2 linked regions of the Kitasatospora sp. NBC_00315 genome follow. The protein of the gene in region 2 interacts with the protein of the main gene of each other region in a pairwise test. Links are inferred from orthologs where the notes say so. Each region holds a gene or a part of one and is shown on either strand. Other genes may lie near its edges.

Region 1 (10,044 bases), 3.1 Mb from region 2 along the record:
CGAGCCGATTCCGAAGATCATGTCGGAGCTGTTCTCCGAACGGTTCGGCTCGGTGGTCTCGGTGGAGGATCTCGGCCTGCGGGTGGCCGTCCCGGTCTCGACCGTCGGCGGCGGCGTCGACCTGCCGTGGAGCGCCCCGCAGACGGTCCAGCTGATCAGCGAGTACTCGCGCAGCGACCTGATGCTCAACCGGCGAGGCTTCCTGGGCACTTCGCTGGCCCTGACGGCCGGGGCCGCGCTGATCGAGCCGATGCAGCGCTGGCTGACCCCCGGCCCCGGCGGCGCGCCCACCCCGATCCTGGCCGCCGCCAACGGCGGCGAGCCGTTCAGCGGCCGGCTCTCCGAGCCCGAACTGGAGCTGCTGGAACAGACCACGGTCATGTTCCGCCAGTGGGACGCCCAGAACGGCGGAGGTCTGCGCCGCAAGGCCGTGGTCGGCCAACTGCACGAGGTCACCGACCTGCTGCAGGAGAGCTACCCCGAGCAGACCACCCGCAGGCTGTTCCGGCTCACCGCCGAACTCGCCCACCTCGCCGGCTGGATGTCCTACGACGTCGGCATGCACCCCAGCGCGCAGAAGTACTACGTGCTCGCGCTGCACGCCGCCAAGGAGGCGGGCGACCGTCCCTTCGGCGCGCTCATCCTCACCGACATGAGCCGCCAGATGATCCACCTCAACCGCGGCGAGGACGCCCTGGAGCTGATTCACCTCGCCCAGTACGGCAGCCGCGACTCCGCCACCCCCAAGCAGCAGTCCCTGCTGTACGCGATGGAGGCGCGCGCGTACTCGACGATCGGCGAGGTCAACCGCTGTGCCCGGGCCGTCCGGCTGGCGGAGGACACCTTCACCGACATCCGCGAGGGCGACAACGACCCGGACTGGCTGAAGTTCTTCTCGGCGGCCGAGCTCAACGCCGAGAACGCCCACTCCTACCGCGACCTCGCCTACCACTCCAGCCGGAGCGAGCTGTACGCCTCGATGGCGGCACCGGTGATGGAGCGGGCCGTCGACCTGTTCCGCCAGGACGAGGACCATGTCCGCTCGTACGCCTTCAACCTGGTCGGCATGGCCAGTGTGCACCTGCTGCAGAACGAGCCCGAGCAGGCCGCCGTGATGGCCGAGCAGGCGGTGGACATCGCCGCCAAGGTGCGCTCGGAGCGGCTGAACACCCGGGTCCGCAAGACCTCGGAGGCGGCCAACCGCACCTTCAGGGGAGTGCCCGGGGTCAGCCGGCTGGCCGACCGGGTGGTCCAGGAGATCCCGGAGTTCGCCTCGGCGGTCTGACCGCACGGATCCGGCCATCACCGGCCGTCCACCGAAACCGATCACCGACCGTGGGGGCCGCCGCCCCCACGGTCGGTGATCGTTTGAGCACTCCTCGTGCTGTGCGGCCGAACGGTAACCCATGTCCTGTCATGGCACGGCCGTAGTTCACGTCCGCGTAACCCGGGCGTTCACGTCGTCACGGCCGTGAAACACCCAGCCGCATCGGCCGAAACCCGCCTTCGACACTCTCCTTCTCATCGCCGACACCCCGGGTGGCACGGGACAGGTACCCACGGGTGGAGCGGCATTCATTCACGAGGAGACGCCGATGCCGGACGGCTTCAGCGCAGGCGATACCGCCTTTGTGCTCATCAGTGCGGCCCTGGTCATGTTGATGACCCCGGGCCTGGCCTTCTTCTACGGGGGCATGGTCAGGGTCAAGAGCACACTCAACATGCTGGTCATGAGCTTCATTTCGCTCGCGATCGTCAGCGTGCTCTGGGTTCTCTACGGCTACACCCTCAGCTTCGGCCCCGACGCCGGCGCCGGCCTGATCGGCAACCTCGACTTCCTGGGGATGCGCGGCATCGGCCTCAACCAGCTGACCGGCACCATCCCCACCACCACCTTCGCCGCCTTCCAGCTGATGTTCGCCATCATCACCCCCGCCCTGATCAGCGGCGCGATCGCGGACCGGGCCAAGTTCGGCGCCTGGGCCCTGTTCATCGCCCTCTGGGTGAGCGTGGTCTACTTCCCCGTCGCGCACTGGGTCTTCTTCTTCGACGGCGGCAACGGCGGCTGGCTCGGCGACCGCAACGGTGTGATCGACTTCGCCGGTGGCACCGCGGTCCACATCAACGCCGGTGTGGCGGGCCTCGCGCTCTGCCTGGTGCTCGGCAAGCGGGTCGGCTTCAAGCGTGACCCCATGCGCCCGCACAGCCTGCCGCTGGTGATGCTCGGTTCCGGTCTGCTGTGGTTCGGCTGGTTCGGCTTCAACGCGGGCTCGGCACTGGCCGCCAACGGCGTCGCGTCGATGGCCCTGATCAACACCCAGATCGCCACCGCCGCCGCGGTCCTCGGCTGGCTCGTCTACGAGAAGCTCAAGCACGGCGCGTTCACCACGCTGGGTGCCGCCTCGGGCGCCGTCGCCGGCCTGGTCGCCATCACCCCCGCCTGCGGCTCGGTCAGCCCGCTCGGCTCGATCGCGATCGGCCTGATCGCCGGCGCGGCCTGCGCCGCGGCGATCAGCCTCAAGTACCGCTTCGGCTTCGACGACTCGCTCGACGTGGTCGGCGTGCACGCCGTCGGCGGTGCGATCGGCTCGCTGCTCATCGGCCTCTTCGCCACCGGTGGCGTCGGCCAGACCGCCAAGGGCCTGTTCTACGGCGGCGGCCTCGACCAGCTCGGCAAGCAGGCGATGGGCGTGGCAGCGGTCGCGGTCTACTCCTTCGTGATGTCCTGGCTGCTCGGCACCGCGATCCACAAGACCATCGGCTTCCGGGTCACCGAGGACGTCGAGGTGGCCGGCATCGACCAGGCCGAGCACGCCGAGTCCGCGTACGACTTCAGCGCGATGGGCGCCAGCCTGAGCCGCGCGGTGTCGGGTGTCGAGAAGGCCGCCGCCAAGTCCGCCGGTACCACCGCCAGCACCGCCGAGAAGACTGAGGTCGACGCCTGATGAAGCTCATCACCGCGGTCATCAAGCCGCACCGGCTGGACGACGTGAAGGCCGCCCTGCAGGCCTTCGGAGTGCACGGCCTCACCGTGACGGAGGCCAGCGGCTACGGTCGCCAGCGCGGTCACACCGAGGTCTACCGGGGCGCGGAGTACACCGTCGACCTGGTACCGAAGGTCCGGATCGAGGTGCTGGTCGAGGACGACGACGCCGAGCAGCTGATCGACGTCCTGGTGAAGGCCGCCCGGACCGGCAAGATCGGCGACGGCAAGGTCTGGAGCGTCCCGGTCGAGACCGCCGTCCGGGTCCGGACCGGCGAGCGCGGGCCCGACGCCCTCTAGCCCACCGCTGGATCTAGCATTCCTCTCGATACCACCTCACGCGGATCTGCGGCCGGTCTCCGGCCGCAGGTCCGCTGACGGCATATCAGGCCCGTGCAGCGCCCGGACGACGGATGGGGATCTCGACATGACGACCGACGCCAACCCTCCTTCCCCGCCCGCCGACGCGCAGGACGGGCCCACCGACTACGGCGGCGCCCGCGCCCGCCTGTTCGCCGACCCGTCCGTCACCGGCGCCGAGCGCCGGGCCGCACTGGCCGCACTCACCGACCGCTGGCTGTCCGGCCTGCTCACCGCCGCCGACGCCCCGCCGGGGGTGGCCCTGGTCGCGGTCGGCGGCTACGGCCGCGGCGAGCTCTCCCCGCGCAGCGACCTCGACGTCCTGCTGCTGCACGAGGGCCCGATCGACAGCGCCCTGCCGGAGCGCATCTGGTATCCCGTCTGGGACAACGCCGCCGCCCTGGACCACTCCGTGCGGACCGTCGCCGAGGCCCGCTCGGTCGCCGCCGAGGACCTCAAGGCCCAGCTCGGCCTGCTGGACGCCCGGCACATCGCCGGTGACGGCGCCCTCACCGCCTCGCTGCGCTCCGCCGTCCTGTCCGACTGGCGGGCGACCGCCGCCACCCGCCTGCCCGAGCTGCACGAGCTCTGCGCGGAGCGGGCCGAGCGGCACGGCGAGCTCTCCTTCCTGCTGGAGCCGGACCTCAAGGAGGCCAGGGGCGGCCTGCGCGACGTCGTCGCCCTCAACGCGATCGCCGCCTCCTGGCTCGCCGACGCCCCGCGCGACGGGCTGGAGGCCGCCGCCCGGCGTCTCAGCGACGTCCGCGACGCGCTGCACCTGACGACCGGCCGGGCCACCGACCGCCTCAGCCTCCAGGACCAGGACCAGGTGGCGGCCGCCCTCGGCGTGCTGGACGCCGACACGCTGCTGCGCCAGGTCTACGAGTGCGCCCGCACCGTCAGCTACGCCGGGGACGTCACCTGGCGCGCCGTCGAGCGGGTCCTCGCGGCCCGCTCCGCGCGGGGCCGCCGCTCGTCCCGGCTCACCTTCCCGTTCAGCGGCGTGGGGCGCGGCACCGGCGCGGTGGCCCGCGGCGCCGTCGAGCGCCGTCCGCTCGCCGAGGGCGTGGTCGAGCAGGACGGCGAGGCCGTCCTCGCCCAGGGCGCCCGGCCCGCCAACGATCCGGTGCTGCCGCTGCGCGCCGCCGCGGCCGCCGCACAGGCCGGCCTCACCATCTCCTACGCGACCGTGCGGCGGCTCGCCGCCGAGGCCAGACCGCTGCCGGTGCCCTGGCCGGACGAGGCCCGCGAGCAGCTGGTCACACTGTTGGGCGCGGGGGAGGCGTGCGTCCCGGTCTGGGAGGCGCTGGAGGCGGAGGGGCTGATCACCCGGCTGCTGCCGGACTGGGAGCGGGTGCGATGCCGCCCGCAGCGCAACGCCGTGCACCGCTGGACGGTCGACCGGCACCTGGTCGAGACGGCGGTCCGGGCCGCCGCGATGACCCGCCGGGTGGCCCGCCCCGACCTGCTGCTGGTCGCGGCGCTGCTGCACGACATCGGCAAGGGCTGGCCGGGCGACCACTCGGAGGCGGGGGAGGTGATCGTCCGCGACGTGGCCGTCCGGATGGGCTTCGACCACGCCGACACCGAGACCCTCGCGCTGCTGGTGCGCCACCACCTGACGCTGGTCGACACCGCGACCCGGCGCGACCCGGACGACCCCGCCACCGTCGACCTGATCACCAAGGTCGTCGGCACCGCCTCGCACCTGGAACTGCTGCACGCGCTCACCGAGGCCGACGCCACCGCGACCGGCCCGGCCGCCTGGAGCAGCTGGCGGGCCTCGCTGGTGGACGGCCTGGTCGGTCGCGCGGCCGCGCAGCTGGCGGGCGGCGGTCAGCCCCCGGCCTTCGGCGTCGGCGGCGCCCATCCGACGGACGCCGAACCGACCGCGGAGGAGGAGCGCCTCGCCATCGAGGCGGCCCGCACCCAGGGCCCGGCGCTCTCCCTGCACGCCCGGAGCGACCTGGAGTCCTTCGCCACCGAGGCGATGGGCGTCGATCTGACCCTGGCCATCCCCGATCGCCCCGGCCTGCTCGGCACCGTCGCCGGCGTGCTCGCCCTGCACCGCCTCACCGTCCGCGCGGCCGGGCTGCGCGAACTGGACCCGATCGGCGTCGGAGCCGTCCTGCTGATCTCCTGGACGGTCACCGCCGAGTTCGGCGACCTCCCCGAGGCGGCGCGCCTGCGGGCCGACCTGCGCCGGGCCCTGGAGGGCTCGCTGGACGTCTCGCGCAAGCTCGCCGAACGCGACGCCGCGGCGCCCCGGCGGCGCGGGATCAGCACCCCGCCGCCGGTGGTGTCGGTCGCCCCGGGCGGGGCCTCCGCGACCGCCACCGTCCTGGAGGTCCGGGCCCACGACGCCCCCGGCCTGCTGCACCGGATCGGCCGCGCGCTGGACGAGGCGGGCGTGCGGGTGCGCACCGCGCACATCTCCACGCTCGGGGCGGACGCCGTCGACGCCTTCTACGTCACCGACCCGGCCGGCCGGCCGCTGGCCCAGCAGCGGGCCGCGGAGGTGGCGGCCCAGGTGCAGGCGGCGCTCGGGTGAGCCGGGGGCGCGGAGGCTCCGGCGGCCGGCGCGTCGGAGAGTCGGGCGCCCCCCCCGCGGACGGGCCGGGAGCTGCCCGCGGACGGGCCGGGAGCCGCCCACGGACGGGCCGGGAGCCGCCCGGGTCGCGGCGCCGCCGGGGCTCCCGCGCCGGTTCGCGGTGCCGGTTCGCGGTGCCGGTTCGCGGTGCCGACGTCCGGGGCCGCGCCGCTCGGCCGAAGGCCGCCGCCCCAGGGGTGGAGACCGTACCCGGGGCGGCCGGATACCCTGGGGGCGACGACCGTACCCGTATCGATGCCGCAAGGGACCCGCGACGACGTGTTCGACACTCTTTCCGATCGCCTCGCAGCGACGTTCAAGAACCTCCGGGGCAAGGGCCGCCTCAGCGAGGCGGACATCGACGCCACCGCCCGCGAGATCCGGATCGCGCTGCTCGAAGCGGATGTCGCGCTGCCGGTGGTCCGGGCCTTCATCAAGCAGGTCAAGGACCGGGCGCTCGGCGCCGAGGTGTCCGGTGCGCTGAACCCGGCCCAGCAGATCATCAAGATCGTCAACGAGGAGCTCATCAACATCCTCGGCGGCGAGACCCGAAGGGTCCGGTTCGCCAAGACCGGCCCGACGGTGATCATGCTGGCCGGTCTGCAGGGTGCCGGTAAGACCACCCTCGCGGGCAAGCTCGGCTATTGGCTGAAGTCGCAGAAGCACACGCCGCTGCTCGTGGCCTGTGACCTCCAGCGCCCCAACGCCGTCAACCAGCTGACCGTCGTCGCCGAGCGCGCCGGTGTGGCGATCTACGCCCCCGAACCGGGCAACGGCGTCGGCGACCCGGTCAAGGTCGCCCGCGACTCGATCGAGTACGCCAAGCAGAAGCAGTACGACGTCGTCATCGTCGACACCGCCGGCCGCCTCGGCATCGACGCCGACCTGATGCAGCAGGCCGCCGACATCCGGGCCGCGGTCAACCCGGACGAGGTCCTCTTCGTCGTCGACGCGATGATCGGCCAGGACGCGGTCACCACCGCACAGGCCTTCCTCGACGGCGTCGACTTCACCGGTGTGGTGCTCTCCAAGCTCGACGGCGACGCCCGTGGTGGCGCGGCCCTCTCGGTCGCGCACGTCACCGGCCGGCAGATCATGTTCGCCTCCAACGGCGAGAAGGTCGACGAGTTCGACGCCTTCCACCCGGACCGGATGGCCTCGCGCATCCTCGGCATGGGCGACATGCTCTCCCTGATCGAGAAGGCCGAGCAGACCTTCTCGCAGGCCGAGGCCGAGAAGATCGCCTCCAAGCTGCAGGGCGGCGGCAAGGACTTCACGCTCGACGACTTCCTGTCGCAGCTGGAGCAGGTCCAGAAGATGGGCTCGATCTCCAAGCTGCTCGGCATGCTGCCGGGCATGGGCCAGATCCGCGAGCAGATCAACAACATCGACGACAAGGACGTCAACCGCGTCGGCGCGATCATCAAGTCGATGACCCCGGCCGAGCGGACCGACCCCAAGCTCATCAACGGCTCGCGCCGGCTGCGCATCGCCAAGGGTTCGGGCACCGGCGTCGGTGAGGTCAACAACCTGGTCGAGCGGTTCTTCGAGGCCCGCAAGATGATGTCCGCGATGGCCTCCGGCAAGGGCATGCCCGGTATGCCCGGCATCCCGGGCATGGGCGGCGGTGCGAAGAAGTCCGGCAAGAAGTCCCAGCCCGCCAAGGGCCGCAAGAAGTCCGGCAACCCGCTGAAGCGGGCGCAGGAGGAGCAGGCCGCCGCTGAGCGCCGCGCCCTCGGCCCGGGCGCCGGCCAGCAGGCTCCCGCCGAGGGTGGCGCGTTCGGGCTCGGTGCGGGCAAGGGCCCGGCCGACTTCGAGCTCCCCAAGGAGTTCAAGGACCTGCTCTGACCCGGCTCGGAGCCCCCCGGGGCGCTCCCGCTCCACCGCTTCGGCCCGCCACCCGGTACACCCGGGCGGCGGGCCGTCCGCGTACCCGGGGGCGTGCCCGATGATGGGGGAGTGCGAGTGACGATTCGGGCGCCGAGGCCCGCAGACGTGGAGCAGTACGCCGAGGCCGTTCGGCGGTCCGCCGGGCACATCGGCCGCTGGAACCCGGTCGAGCCGGACGGGCTGCCCGAGCTGCTGACCCGCCAGGGCGCCGGCCTGCGGACCTTTTTGATCGTCGACCAGGCCACCGGTGGGCTGGTCGGCAAGTGCAACGTGGCGAACATCGTGATGGGCCGGTTCTGCAACGGCGCGCTCGGCTACGACTCGTACCTGCCGTTCGTCGGGACCGGCCGGATGACCGAGGGCATGCTGCTGGTCGTCGATCACTGCCTCGCCGCCCAGGCGGACGGCGGCCTCGGTCTGCACCGACTGGAGATCAACGTGCAGCCGGACAACGAGCGCTCGATCGCGATGGCCCGCCGGCTGGGCTTCCGGCACGAGGGCTTCACACCCCGGATGCTGTTCCTCGGCGGTGCGTGGCGCGACCACGAGCGGTTCGCCCTGACGGCGGAGGAGCGGCCGGGCCTGCCGACGGACTGAGCGGGCAGCCGGGCGGGGCGCGTGCGGGGCGGGGTGCGTGCGGGCCGTGGCGCGCGCGGGTTGAGGTGCGTGCGGGCCGTGGCGCGCGCGGGTTGAGGTGGGGGTGGTCGGGGAGGGCGTGTCCGGTCGGGGAGGGTGTGTCCGTGCGGGGCGGGGCGCACGTCGTGCGACGTGCGCCCCGCCCCGCGGTCGCCTCAGCGCATCCGCTCCGCGATGACGTACCGGAAGACGTTCGCCATCCGTACCGCGCCGCCCGGCCGCCGGTAGGGGTGCAGGATCTCCTCCAGCTCCTTGGCCACCAGCGAGCGGCCGGAGAACTCGACCGCGCTGTCGTAGAGGCCCGTGGAGAGCAGCCCGCGCACCGCGCTGTCCAGGTCCGCGTACGCGAACGGGCAGCTCACCCGGCCACTGCCGGCCGGCCGCAGGCCCGTGCCCAGGAGCAGGTCCTCCAGGCCGCCGGGCGCGCTCAGCGCGAACGGGTCGCGCGCGGTGGTCCGCCCGGCCCGCCGGCGCGCCACGTCCAGCACGGCCGCGCTCTCGCAGCGCTCGGGCGGACCCCACGCGGCCAGCACCACATGCCCGCCGGCCAGGGTGAGACGTGCCGCTTCGGCGACCACCCGTGCGGGGTCGCAGGCTCCCGGCAGCTGCTCGAAAACCGTCACCAGTGAATAGGCCGTGCGGGGGACGTCGTCCTGCTCCGCCGTGGTCCGGCCCCCCGGCCGGCCCTCCGCTCCGACCCGCAGCCGGCGCTCCCGGGCCAGCTGCCGCAGCTCCGGCTGCGCCTCCAGTCCGGCGACCTCGGCGCCCCGCCCCGCCGCGAGCAGCAGCGCCAGCCCCGACCGGCAGCCGAGGCCGAGCACGCTGGTGGCCGGGCCGACCTCCAGGCGGTCGTGGACCGCCTCGTAGAGCGGTACGAGCATCCGTTCCTGGATCTCGGCCCAGTCGCGGGCCCGGCCGGGCCCCGGCCCGTCGGGCTCTGTTCGGTCCTGTACCAGCGCGTGCTCTGCGGTCGTACCGGTCGCCTGCGCTGAAGCCATCGCGGCCTCCTATCCGGTCCTTCGGTGTCGTGTCCGTGGCTCCCCCCAAGGTCCCGCCCCCCTCCAGCGAACAGCGGCTCGGGCGCGCCGTCCAGAGGGGTACAGCGTGCTGTCCGCGCGCCGCGGGCGTGCGCCCCCGCGCCCCGAGCGCCCGATCGGACGCGGCGCGGGCCCGGGCGGATTCGGAGGAGGGGCCGAATGCCCCGTACGATTCGCCCCATGGCAAAGGCACCCGTTCTCACCCCCCAGGCGGACGACTTCCCGCGCTGGTACCAGGACCTCATCAACAAGGCCGAGCTGGCCGACAACGGTCCGGTGCGCGGCACCATGGTCATCCGACCGTACGGCTACGGCCTGTGGGAGCGGATGCAGCAGGAGATGGACGCCCGCATCAAGAAGGCCGGCGCTCAGAACGCCTACTTCCCGATGTTCATCCCGCAGTCCTACCTGACCAGGGAAGCCGAGCACGTCGAGGGCTTCGCGCCCGAGCTCGCGGTGGTCACCCACGGCGGCGGCAAGGAACTGGAGGAGCCGGTCGTCGTCCGGCCCACCTCCGAGACGATCATCAACGAGTACTTCTCCAAGTG
Region 2 (9,963 bases):
CCGCGCCGCGCACCGGCGGCGGGGGCCCCCACTGTGCCGCGACCCCGCGGCCAGGTTCTCTCCACCGTCCGCCAACCCGCGGCACGGTCGGAAAAGGAGTCCGAATGCCCCGCTACACCCATGCCCGGAAGGCCGCGGTTGTCATGGCCGCATCCACTGCGCTGCTCGTGACCGGCATGCCGGCCATCGCGCAGGCGGTCAGCCCCTCGCCGGCTGCCGCCGCTTCGCAGACGGTGGCCGGGCGGGCCGCGCTGATCGCCTCCGCCAACCAGCAGACCACCTCCCTCGCACAGCAGTTGGGCCTGGGCAGCCAGGAGAAGCTGGTCACCAAGGACGTCGTCCAGGACGCCAACGGCGTCCGGCACCTGCGCTACGAGCGGACCTACGGCGGGCTCCCCGTCCTCGGCGGTGACCTGATCGTCCACCAGAACGCCGCGGGCACCACCACCGGCGTCAGCCGGGCCAGCGAGGCCCAGCTCGCGGGCATCAGCACCACCCCCGCGCTGGCCGCGCCGAAGGCCCAGGCCGCCGCGCTCGCCGCCGAGGCCGGCTCCGCGCTGGACACCGCGCCCCGGCTGGTCGTCTGGGCCGCCTCCGGCACCCCGACGCTCGCCTGGGAGACCGTCGTCTCCGGCAAGGAGAGCGACGGCACCCCGAGCCGCCTGCACGTCATCACCGACGCCGCGACCGGCTCCGTGCTCGGCAAGACCGAGGGCATCCAGACCGGCACCGGCACCGGCGTCTTCGTCGGCAACGTGCCGCTGACCACCACGCTGAGCGGCTCCACGTACCAGCTCAAGGACGCCTCGCGCGGTGGGATGTACACCACCAACATGAACCACGGCACGTCCGGCAACGGCACGCTGTACACCAAGTCGACCGACACCTGGGGCAACGGGCAGGCCAGCAACTCGGAGTCCGCCGCCGTCGACGCCCAGTACGGCGTCGGTGCGACCTGGGACTTCTACAAGAACACCTTCGGCCGCAACGGCATCCGCAACGACGGTGTCGGCGCGTTCAGCCGCGTGCACTACGACAACAACTACACCAACGCGTTCTGGGACGACTCGTGCTTCTGCATGACGTACGGCGACGGCGCGAGCAACACCCACCCGCTCACCGAGATCGACGTGGCCGGCCACGAGATGAGCCACGGCGTCACCGCCGCCACCGCCAACCTGAACTACTCGGGTGAGTCCGGCGGCCTGAACGAGGCCACCTCCGACATCTTCGGCTCGATGGTCGAGTTCTACGCCAACCTGCCCACCGACAACCCGGACTACCTGATCGGCGAGGTCATCGACCTCAACGGCAACGGCACCCCGCTGCGCTACATGGACAAGCCCTCCAAGGACGGCAGCTCGGCCGACTCCTGGTACTCGGGTGTCGGCAACCTCGACGTCCACTACTCCTCGGGCGTCGCCAACCACTTCTTCTACCTGCTCTCCGAGGGCAGCGGCGCCAAGGTGGTCAACGGGGTCAGCTACAACAGCCCGACCGTGAACAGCATCGCGGTCGCCGGCATCGGCCGGGACAAGGCGGCGCAGGTCTGGTACAAGGCGCTCACCTCGTACATGACCTCCACCACCAACTACGCCTCGGCCCGCACCGCGACCCTCAGCGCCGCCTCCGACCTGTACGGCGCCGGCAGCACCGAGTACAACCAGGTCGCCACCGCATGGGCCGCCGTCAACGTCGGCTCGCTGCCGGCCGGCGGCGTGACCGTGACCAGCCCGGGCAACCAGTCCACCGCGCTGAACGGCACCGCCAACCTGCAGATCCAGGCCAGTGGCGGCACCGCCCCGCTGACCTTCACCGCCACCGGCCTGCCCACCGGCCTGTCGATCAGCTCCACCGGCAAGATCACCGGCACCGCCACCACCGCGGGCACCTACAACGTCACCGTCACCGCCAAGGACGCCGCCAACAAGACCGGCGCAGCCTCCTTCACCTGGACGGTCAGCACCGGCGGCGGCGGCACCTGCACCCCGGCCCAGCTGCTCGGCAACGCCGGCTTCGAGACCGGCACCGCCAGCCCCTGGACCGCCAGCAGCGGCGTCGTCGACAACAGCACCGGCGAGGCCGCCCACGCCGGCTCCTGGAAGGCCTGGCTGAACGGCTACGGCTCCACCCACACCGACAGCCTCTCGCAGACCGTCACCATCCCCGCCGGCTGCAAGGCCACCCTCAGCTTCTACCTCCACATCGACACCGCCGAGACCGGCACCACCGTCTACGACAAGCTCGCCGTCACGGTCAACGGCACCGCGCTGACCACCTACTCCAACGCCAACGCCGCAACCGGCTACCAGCTGCGCACCTTCGACCTCTCCGCCTACGCCGGCCAGAGCGTCACCCTCAAGTTCAACGGCACCGAGGACGCCTCCCTCCAGACCAGCTTCGTGATCGACGACACCTCGATCGCCACCAGCTGACCCACCACGGCCGGGTGACGGCCATCTGAGTGACGGCGGGGCCCGGCAGCACACGCTGCCGGGCCCCGTCCGCCGTCCCCCCGCTGCCCGGCCGCCCCACCGCACCGCCCCGCCCGCCCCGGTCCCGGCCGGCGCCCCGGCCCCTTTCGGCCGGGTCGTGCGGTGAGGGACCGGAAACCCCGCCGCAACACGAAACACGGCGGAAACACCCGTGTCTGCAACCAGAAATTTGGCCGGGTGACACTCTCCCATCCGACCTGCGCACCCTGACAGCCGCGCGGGCCGCCGCTTGGGAAGGCACCGATCCACATGCTCCTGGCTGAAACCAGCACCGGTCTCGACACCGGTGACACCGCCTGGCTGCTGGCCAGCACCGCTCTGGTCCTGCTGATGACCCCCGGCCTCGCGCTGTTCTACGGCGGCATGGTGCGGACCAAGAGCGTACTCAACATGATCATGATGAGCTTCGTCTCGATCGCCGTGGTCACGGTGGTCTGGCTGGTGGCCGGCTACTCGCTGGCGTTCGGCCGGGACGCGGGCGGGTTCGGCCTGATCGGGGGGCTCGGCCACCTCGGGATGGCCGGCATCACCCCGTCCTCGCTCACCGGCCACGTGCCGACCCTGCTCTTCGCGACCTTCCAGCTGACCTTCGCGATCATCACCGCCGCGCTGATCAGCGGCGCCATCGCGGACCGCGCCAAATTCGGCTCCTGGGTGGCCTTCGTCGCCGCCTGGACGCTGCTGGTGTACGTGCCGGTCGCGCACTGGGTCTTCGCCCCCGACGGCTGGATCCAGCACCGGCTCGGTGCGCTGGACTTCGCCGGCGGCACCGTGGTCGAGGTGAACTGCGGCGCCAGCGGCCTCGCCCTGGCCCTGCTGCTCGGGCCCCGGCTGGGCTTCAGGAAGGAGGCCATGCGCCCGCACAACCTGCCGCTGGTACTGCTCGGCGCCGGCCTGCTGTGGTTCGGCTGGTTCGGCTTCAACGGCGGCTCCGCGCTCGGTGCCAACGGCCTGGCCGCGGCCTCGATGCTGAACACCCAGGCGGCCGGCTGCACCGGCCTGCTCGGCTGGCTGCTGGTGGAGAAGCGCCGGGACGGCCACGCCACCACGCTGGGCGCCGCCTCCGGCGCGGTGGCCGGCCTGGTCGCCATCACGCCGGCCTGCGGCAGCGTGGACCTGCCCGGCGCGCTGGTGATCGGCCTGGCGGCCGGTGTGGTCTGCTCCTACGCCGTCAGCTGGAAGTTCCGCCTCGGCTTCGACGACTCGCTGGACGTGGTCGGCGTGCACTTCGTCGCGGGTGTCATCGGTACCGTGCTGATCGGCCTGTTCGCCACCGCCACCATGACCGGCGGCCCGGCCGGCCTGCTGCACGGCGGTGGCCTGGCGCAGAGCGGCAAGCAGCTGGTCGCGGTGCTGGCGGTCGCCGGGTACGCGTTCGCGATGACGTACGGGATCGGACGGGTGATCGACCGGGTGATGGGATTCCGCGCTCCGGAGGAGCACGAACTGACCGGCCTCGACCTCGCCGTGCACGCCGAGACCGCGTACGATCACGGCGTCCTGGGTCATGGAACGACGGCCCACGCCAGCGTGCTCACGCACTCGTCCGACAGGGCCTCCAAGGTATGAAGCTGATCACCGCGATCGTCAAGCCGTTCAAGCTGGACGAGGTCAAGAACGCGCTCCAGGCCATCGGCGTCCACGGACTCACCGTCACCGAGGCCAGCGGGTACGGACGCCAGCACGGCCACACCGAGGTGTACCGGGGCGCGGAGTACCGGATCGACCTCGTCCCCAAGGCCCGGATCGAGGTCGTGGTGGAGGACGAGGACGCCGAGCCGGTGATGGACGCCATCGTGGCGGCCGCCCGGACCGGCAAGATCGGCGACGGCAAGGTCTGGTCGGTGCCGGTCGAGGGCATCGTCCGGGTCCGCACCGGCGAGCGCGGCCCCGACGCGGTCTGATCCGTCCCGGCCCGGGCTCGTCGCGGCCCGGGCCGGGACGGTGCACCGGTCAGGACGGCGCCGACGAGAATCAGCCACCGGTCGGCCCGGCGCGGTGAATCGCCACCCCGCCGGGCTCGGTGGGGGACGGGCCGTCGGGCCGGGCCGACCGCCGTGGTGCGCCGGGACGGCCACCCGGGCGCCGCCGGAGCCGTGACGGGAGCAGCAGCGCGGTGGCGAGGGCGGACACGGCCGTGAGCACTCCGGTCGTCCGCAGTCGGCTGATCAGCAGCAGCAATCCGCGCGGGCCGGCGCCGGTCACGCCAGGTCGACCCCCGTGCGGTGGTGTCCCGTGCGGTGGTGTCCCGGCCGGGGCGATCCGCCTGAACCCCCCGGCCCGGCGCCGGGCGCCGCACCTCGTTCGTGGCGGCTGGAACACCGTGATGTGAGCCACCCGGCGCAGCCGTGTGGCCCGGCGGTCCCGAACTCCTCGAAGCCGGGCGCCTCGCCGGCCTTCGCCCCGGCCGCCGCGCACGGCCGGCCGGTCCTCCGTGTGCGTCGTCGCAGTGCCGTCCCGCCCGTCACCTGGCCGGATGCGCCGACGGCCGAAGAGGTCTCACGGAACTCTCAGGTGACCCTGCGGATCGTTGCCTTCCGGAGTCTTGACGCGACGTCGGGGCGGTCATAAGTTCGGCGCTGCAAGTTTCCTGAAAGTTTCAGCAAGCTTTCGCAAGCGGTCCTGCCCCCACCGTCCGTGCTCCCCGCACCCATGGACGGCGCCAGGCTGCCACCTCAGCCCCCAGGAGACACCGTGGTCACCCCAACCCCCGCCCCCACCCGTCGGCGCGCACGCGTCGCCGGCGCGCTCACCGCATCGGCGGCGCTCGCACTCTCGATCGGCACCGGGCTCACGCTCGCCCCCACCGCCCAGGCCACCCCGCCGGGCAGCAAGGACGTCACGGCCACTCTCTTCGAGTGGAAGTTCGACTCGGTCGCCAAGGCCTGCACCGACACGCTCGGCCCCAAGGGCTACGGCTTCGTCGAGGTCTCGCCCGCCCAGGAGACCATCCAGGGCGCCCAGTGGTGGACGGCCTACCAGCCGGTCAGCTACAAGATCGCCGGGCGCCTGGGCGACCGGACCTCCTTCCAGAACATGGTCAGCACCTGCCACGCGGCGGGCGTCAAGGTGATCGCCGACTCGGTGATCAACCACATGTCGGCCGGCTCGGGCACCGGCACCGGCGGCACCAACTACACCAAGTACAACTACCCCGGGTACTTCCAGGACCAGGACTTCCACTCCTGCCGGACGTCGATCAGCAACTACGCCGACCGCTCCAACGTGCAGAACTGCGAGCTGGTCGGCCTCGCCGACCTGAACACCGGCAGCAGCTACGTCCAGCAGACCATCGCCAACTACCTCAGCGACATGTCCTCGATGGGCGTCGACGGGTTCCGGATCGACGCGGCCAAGCACATCGCCGCCTCCGACCTGGCCGCCATCAAGGCCAAGATGAGCAACCCGAACGCCTTCTGGGTGCAGGAGGTGATCTACGGATCGGGCGAGGCCGTCCAGCCGTCCGAGTACACCGGTACCGGAGACGTGGACGAGTTCCGCTCCGCGACCTGGCTCAAGAGCGCCTTCAACGGCGGCAAGATCTCCGACCTGAGCACCTGGGGCAACGGCCTGCTGGGCAGCTCGCAGGCGCGCACCTTCGTCGACAACTGGGACACCGAGCGCAACGGCTCGACCCTCAACTACAAGTACGGCAGCGCCTACACGCTGGCCAACGTCTTCCTGCTGGCCAACTCGTACGGCTCGCCGAACGTCTACTCCGGCTACGCCTTCTCCTCCAACGACGACGGCCCGCCGAACGGCGGCACCGTCAACGCCTGCTACAGCGACGGCTGGAACTGCACGCACGCCTGGCGCCAGGTCGCCAACATGGTCGGCTTCCGCAACGCGGTCTCCGGCACCGGCATCACCAACTGGTGGTCCAACGGCAACAACGCGATCGGCTTCGGCCGCGGCAGCAAGGGCTACGTCGCGATCAACGACGAGTCCGGCTCGGTGACCCAGACCTTCCAGACCTCGCTGCCGGCGGGCACCTACTGCGACGTCCAGCACGGTGACCCGACCGCCGGCGGCGGCTGCACCGGCGCCACCTACACCGTCGGCTCCAACGGCCAGTTCACCGCCACCGTCGCGGCCGGCGAGGCCGTCGCGCTGTACGTCGGCGCAAGTGGCACCACCGCCAGCCCGAGCGCCACGCCGTCCGCCAGCGCCACGGCGACCAGCGGCACCAACAGCGCGACCGTGTTCTACAGCACCGACAAGAACTGGTCCGCGTACGACATCCACTACGCTCCCAACGGCGGCACCTGGACCACCTCACCCGGCGTCGCCATGGACGCGGCCTGCACCGGCTGGGTGAAGAAGACCGTCGCCCTGGGCAGTGCCACCGGCCTGGCCGCGACCTTCAACAACGGCTCCGGCACCTGGGACAACAACAACAGCGCCAACTACGCGCTGGGCACCGGCAACGTGACGGTCAAGGACGGCGTGGTCGGCAGCGGCGACCCGTGCGGCACCGCCACGGCCACCGCCACGGCCACCGCGACCGCCAGCCCCTCCGCGACGGCCACCTCGGCCACCAGCGGCGCCTCCTTCGCGGTGAACGCCACCACCACGGTCGGCCAGAACCTCTACGTGGTCGGCAGCATCGCCGCCCTCGGCACCTGGGACCCGAACAGCGCGCTGCTGCTCTCCTCCGCCGCGTACCCGGTCTGGAAGCTGGACGTCTCGCTGGCGGCCGGCACCTCCTTCGAGTACAAGTACGTCCGCAAGGACGCCGCCGGCACGGTGACCTGGGAGTCCGGTGCGAACCGCACCGCGACCGTCCCGGCCTCCGGTCGGGTCACGCTCAGCGACACCTGGCGCGCCTGACCCACCGCCGCACGGCCCGGGTGAACGCCCGGCCCGGTGAACGTCGGCCCGGGTGAACGCCCGCCGAACGTCGGCCCCGGGTGACCGGCCGCCCCGCCTCCCGCTCTCCGGTGAGGCGGGGCGACCGTCGGCGTGGGGCCCCGAGCGGGCCCCGGCTCACCCCTCCATCAGCCGGTTGGCGTCCCGGTAGGAGAGCGTCCCGGGGCCGAAGCCGAAGGTCCCCTCGTCCCGGATCTCCTGCGCGGCCCGTAGTACGGCGGTCATCGCGACCCTCGGCAGCGCCGATCCCAGGCTGATCCGGCGTACCCCCAGATCCCTCAACTCCCCGACGGAGAGCGTGAGACCGGCCGCCCCCGCCAGGACGTTGACCGGCCGCCCCACCGAGGCGCAGACCACGCGGACGGCCTCGGCGTCGGGCAGCGCCGGCGCGTACAGCACGTCGGCCCCGGCCTCCTCGAAGGCCTGCAGCCGCCGGACGGTGTCCTTGAGGTCGGGCCGGCCGAGGAAGAAGTTCTCCGCCCGCGCGGTCACGGTGAACGGGAAGTCCAGCGCCCGCGCCGCCTCGACGGCCGCGCGCACCCGCTCCACCGCGAGACCGAAGGGCAGCACCGGATCGCCGGGATCGTCCCCGGCGTCCTCGATCGAGCCGCCGACCAACCCGGCCTCGGCGGCGAGCCGGACGGTGGCGGCGACGTCCTCCGGGGTCGGGCCGAAGCCGCTCTCCAGGTCGGCGGTGACCGGCAGGTGGGTGGCCCCGACGACGTCGCGCGCGTTGGCGAGGGTCTCCTCGCGGCTGATCAGGTTCGCGCCGTCCGGCCGCCCCAGGGCCAGGGCCAGTCCGCCGCTGGTGGTCGCCAGGGCCTGGAAGCCGAGCCCGGTGAGCAGTCTGGCGGTCCCCGCGTCCCACGGGTTGGGGATGACGAACGCCCCCGGTCCGGTGTGGAGTTCGCGGAACTCGGTGCCACGGCGGTGCTGGTCGGCTGCGCTCGGGTGCATCGGAGGATCCCCTCTGGGGCGCCGGCCGGCGCCGCGCCCGTGTCCGGTGTGCTGCGTCCTGGATACCAGGAGATCCACCCGGCCGTACGCCGTCCCGGCCGTCCCGGTGCACGGCCGTCGCTCACCGTCCGCGTCGTCCGCGTCGTCCGCGCGTCGGCCCTCAGCCGCGTCCGATGTACGGCATGGCCGTGGCCATCACGGTCGCGAACTGGACGTTGGCCTCCAGCGGAAGATCCGCCATGTGCCGGACCGTCCTGGCCACGTCGGCCGCGTCCATGGTGGGCTCGGCGGCGATCCCGCCGTCGGCCTGGCGCACACCGGTGCTCATCGCGGCCGTCATGTCGGTGGCCGCGTTGCCGATGTCGATCTGCCCGCAGGCGATCCGGTACGGGCGCCCCTCCAGCGAGAGCGACCTCGTCAGACCGGTGACGGCGTGCTTGCTCGCGGTGTAGGCGACCGAATGGGGGCGCGGGACGTGCGCCGAGATCGAGCCGTTGTTGATGATGCGCCCGCCCTGCGGCTGCTGGGTCTTCATCAGCCGGAACGCCGCCTGCGCGCAGAGGAACGCGCCGGTCAGGTTGAGGTCGACCACCGCCCGCCACGCCTCGTGGCCGAGCTCCTCGATCGGGGCGGCGACGCCGAAGGTCCCGGCGTTGTTGAAGAGCAGGTCGACCCGGCCGAAGCGCTCGGCCGTGCGGGCGAAGAGCGCGTCCACGGCGGCCGGGTCGGTCACGTCGGTGGGCACGACGAGGGCGTGCGGCTGCCCGCCGAGCCGCGCCGTCTCTTGCAGCGGCTCGGCGCGCCGACCGGCCAGGACGAGCTGCCGGCCGGCGGCGGCGAGCTCCAGGGCGACCGCCCGCCCGATACCGGCGCCGGCTCCCGTGATGACGGCGATCTGCTGGGGCATGGCGGGCTCCTCGTCGGTGGCGCCGGTCGGCGGCCCGGTCGGCCGGGCCTCTCGATCATCGGTGACCGGCCGCCGGGCGTCACTGGTGGGAGGCACCGAATCGCCGCCTGCCGAGCCCGGACCGGTATGGCGAGACCTCCCGGCGGGGGGCGTGGCACGCGCCCTCCGACGGCGCCCCGAGGGCCCCGGGCCGCCCTCCCCGCCGTTCGGCGGGGGTGCGGCGGCACCACCCCCGCCGAACGGCAGGGGCGCCCCCCGCCACTTCACCCGATTGCGGCAAAACGTTGGCCCGGCACGGGTTCGCGCGCAACCGGGCCGCCCGGGATCACGTCATAGGATCGCGGGACGGCGCGCGGTTTCCTCCGGGGGGCGCGCAGAACCGGGCGTGTGCCACCCACCGCCCTGGTCCCGCCGTGGCCCCACCCGGGGGCCACCGCCTGCCCACGCCGGGCCGGCGTGACACCGGTCGGAGTTCTCACCGTGCAGCCGCAGTCTCCGCGTTTCCGTGCCGTCCTGACCGGCACCCTCTCCCTCGCCCTGGCCGCGGCGCTGGCGGCCTGCGGGAGTACGGACGGCGGCCCGAACGGCGACTCGGCGAAGTCGGGGAAGGGCGCGACGGGCGCTGCGAACGGCAGCGCCGCGCCGAAAGCCACCGGTACGCCGACCAGGCCCGGCAAGGTGCTGATGCCGACCGGCCCGGCCGCGAGCTTCGGCAAGGCCCGGGACACCGCCGCG

The links.
Region 1: the proteins of OG823_RS24965 (region 2) and OG823_RS11490 interact in binary tests that used the Escherichia coli proteins (3 or more experiments, as listed by UniProt). The link is inferred for Kitasatospora sp. NBC_00315 from one-to-one orthologs.

The regions. Positions count from the first base shown.
Region 1 is NZ_CP108025.1:2,883,790-2,893,833, reverse strand. Bases 3,075-6,152 are described here. They hold OG823_RS11490 ([protein-PII] uridylyltransferase), read left to right. Parts: upstream 3,075-3,410; coding sequence 3,411-5,894; downstream 5,895-6,152. Other genes in these bases: OG823_RS11495 (P-II family nitrogen regulator), read left to right, coding at 3,075-3,283. In the rest of the region: OG823_RS11505 (hypothetical protein), read left to right, coding at 1-1,285; OG823_RS11500 (ammonium transporter), read left to right, coding at 1,596-2,945; more of OG823_RS11495, read left to right, coding at 2,945-3,074; ffh (signal recognition particle protein), read left to right, coding at 6,213-7,781; OG823_RS11480 (GNAT family N-acetyltransferase), read left to right, coding at 7,893-8,420; OG823_RS11475 (class I SAM-dependent methyltransferase), read right to left, coding at 8,615-9,457; proS (proline--tRNA ligase), read left to right, coding at 9,677-10,044.
Region 2 is NZ_CP108025.1:5,992,656-6,002,618, forward strand. Bases 2,733-5,729 are described here. They hold OG823_RS24965 (P-II family nitrogen regulator), read left to right. Parts: upstream 2,733-4,060; coding sequence 4,061-4,399; downstream 4,400-5,729. Other genes in these bases: OG823_RS24960 (ammonium transporter), read left to right, coding at 2,745-4,064; OG823_RS24970 (carbohydrate-binding module family 20 domain-containing protein), read left to right, coding at 5,190-5,729. Also shown: OG823_RS24955 (M4 family metallopeptidase), read left to right, coding at 144-2,435; more of OG823_RS24970, read left to right, coding at 5,730-7,325; OG823_RS24975 (isocitrate lyase/phosphoenolpyruvate mutase family protein), read right to left, coding at 7,482-8,321; OG823_RS24980 (SDR family oxidoreductase), read right to left, coding at 8,482-9,228; OG823_RS24985 (alpha/beta hydrolase), read left to right, coding at 9,709-9,963. UniProt on the Escherichia coli protein: P-II indirectly controls the transcription of the glutamine synthetase gene (glnA). P-II prevents NR-II-catalyzed conversion of NR-I to NR-I-phosphate, the transcriptional activator of GlnA. When P-II is uridylylated to P-II-UMP, these events are reversed.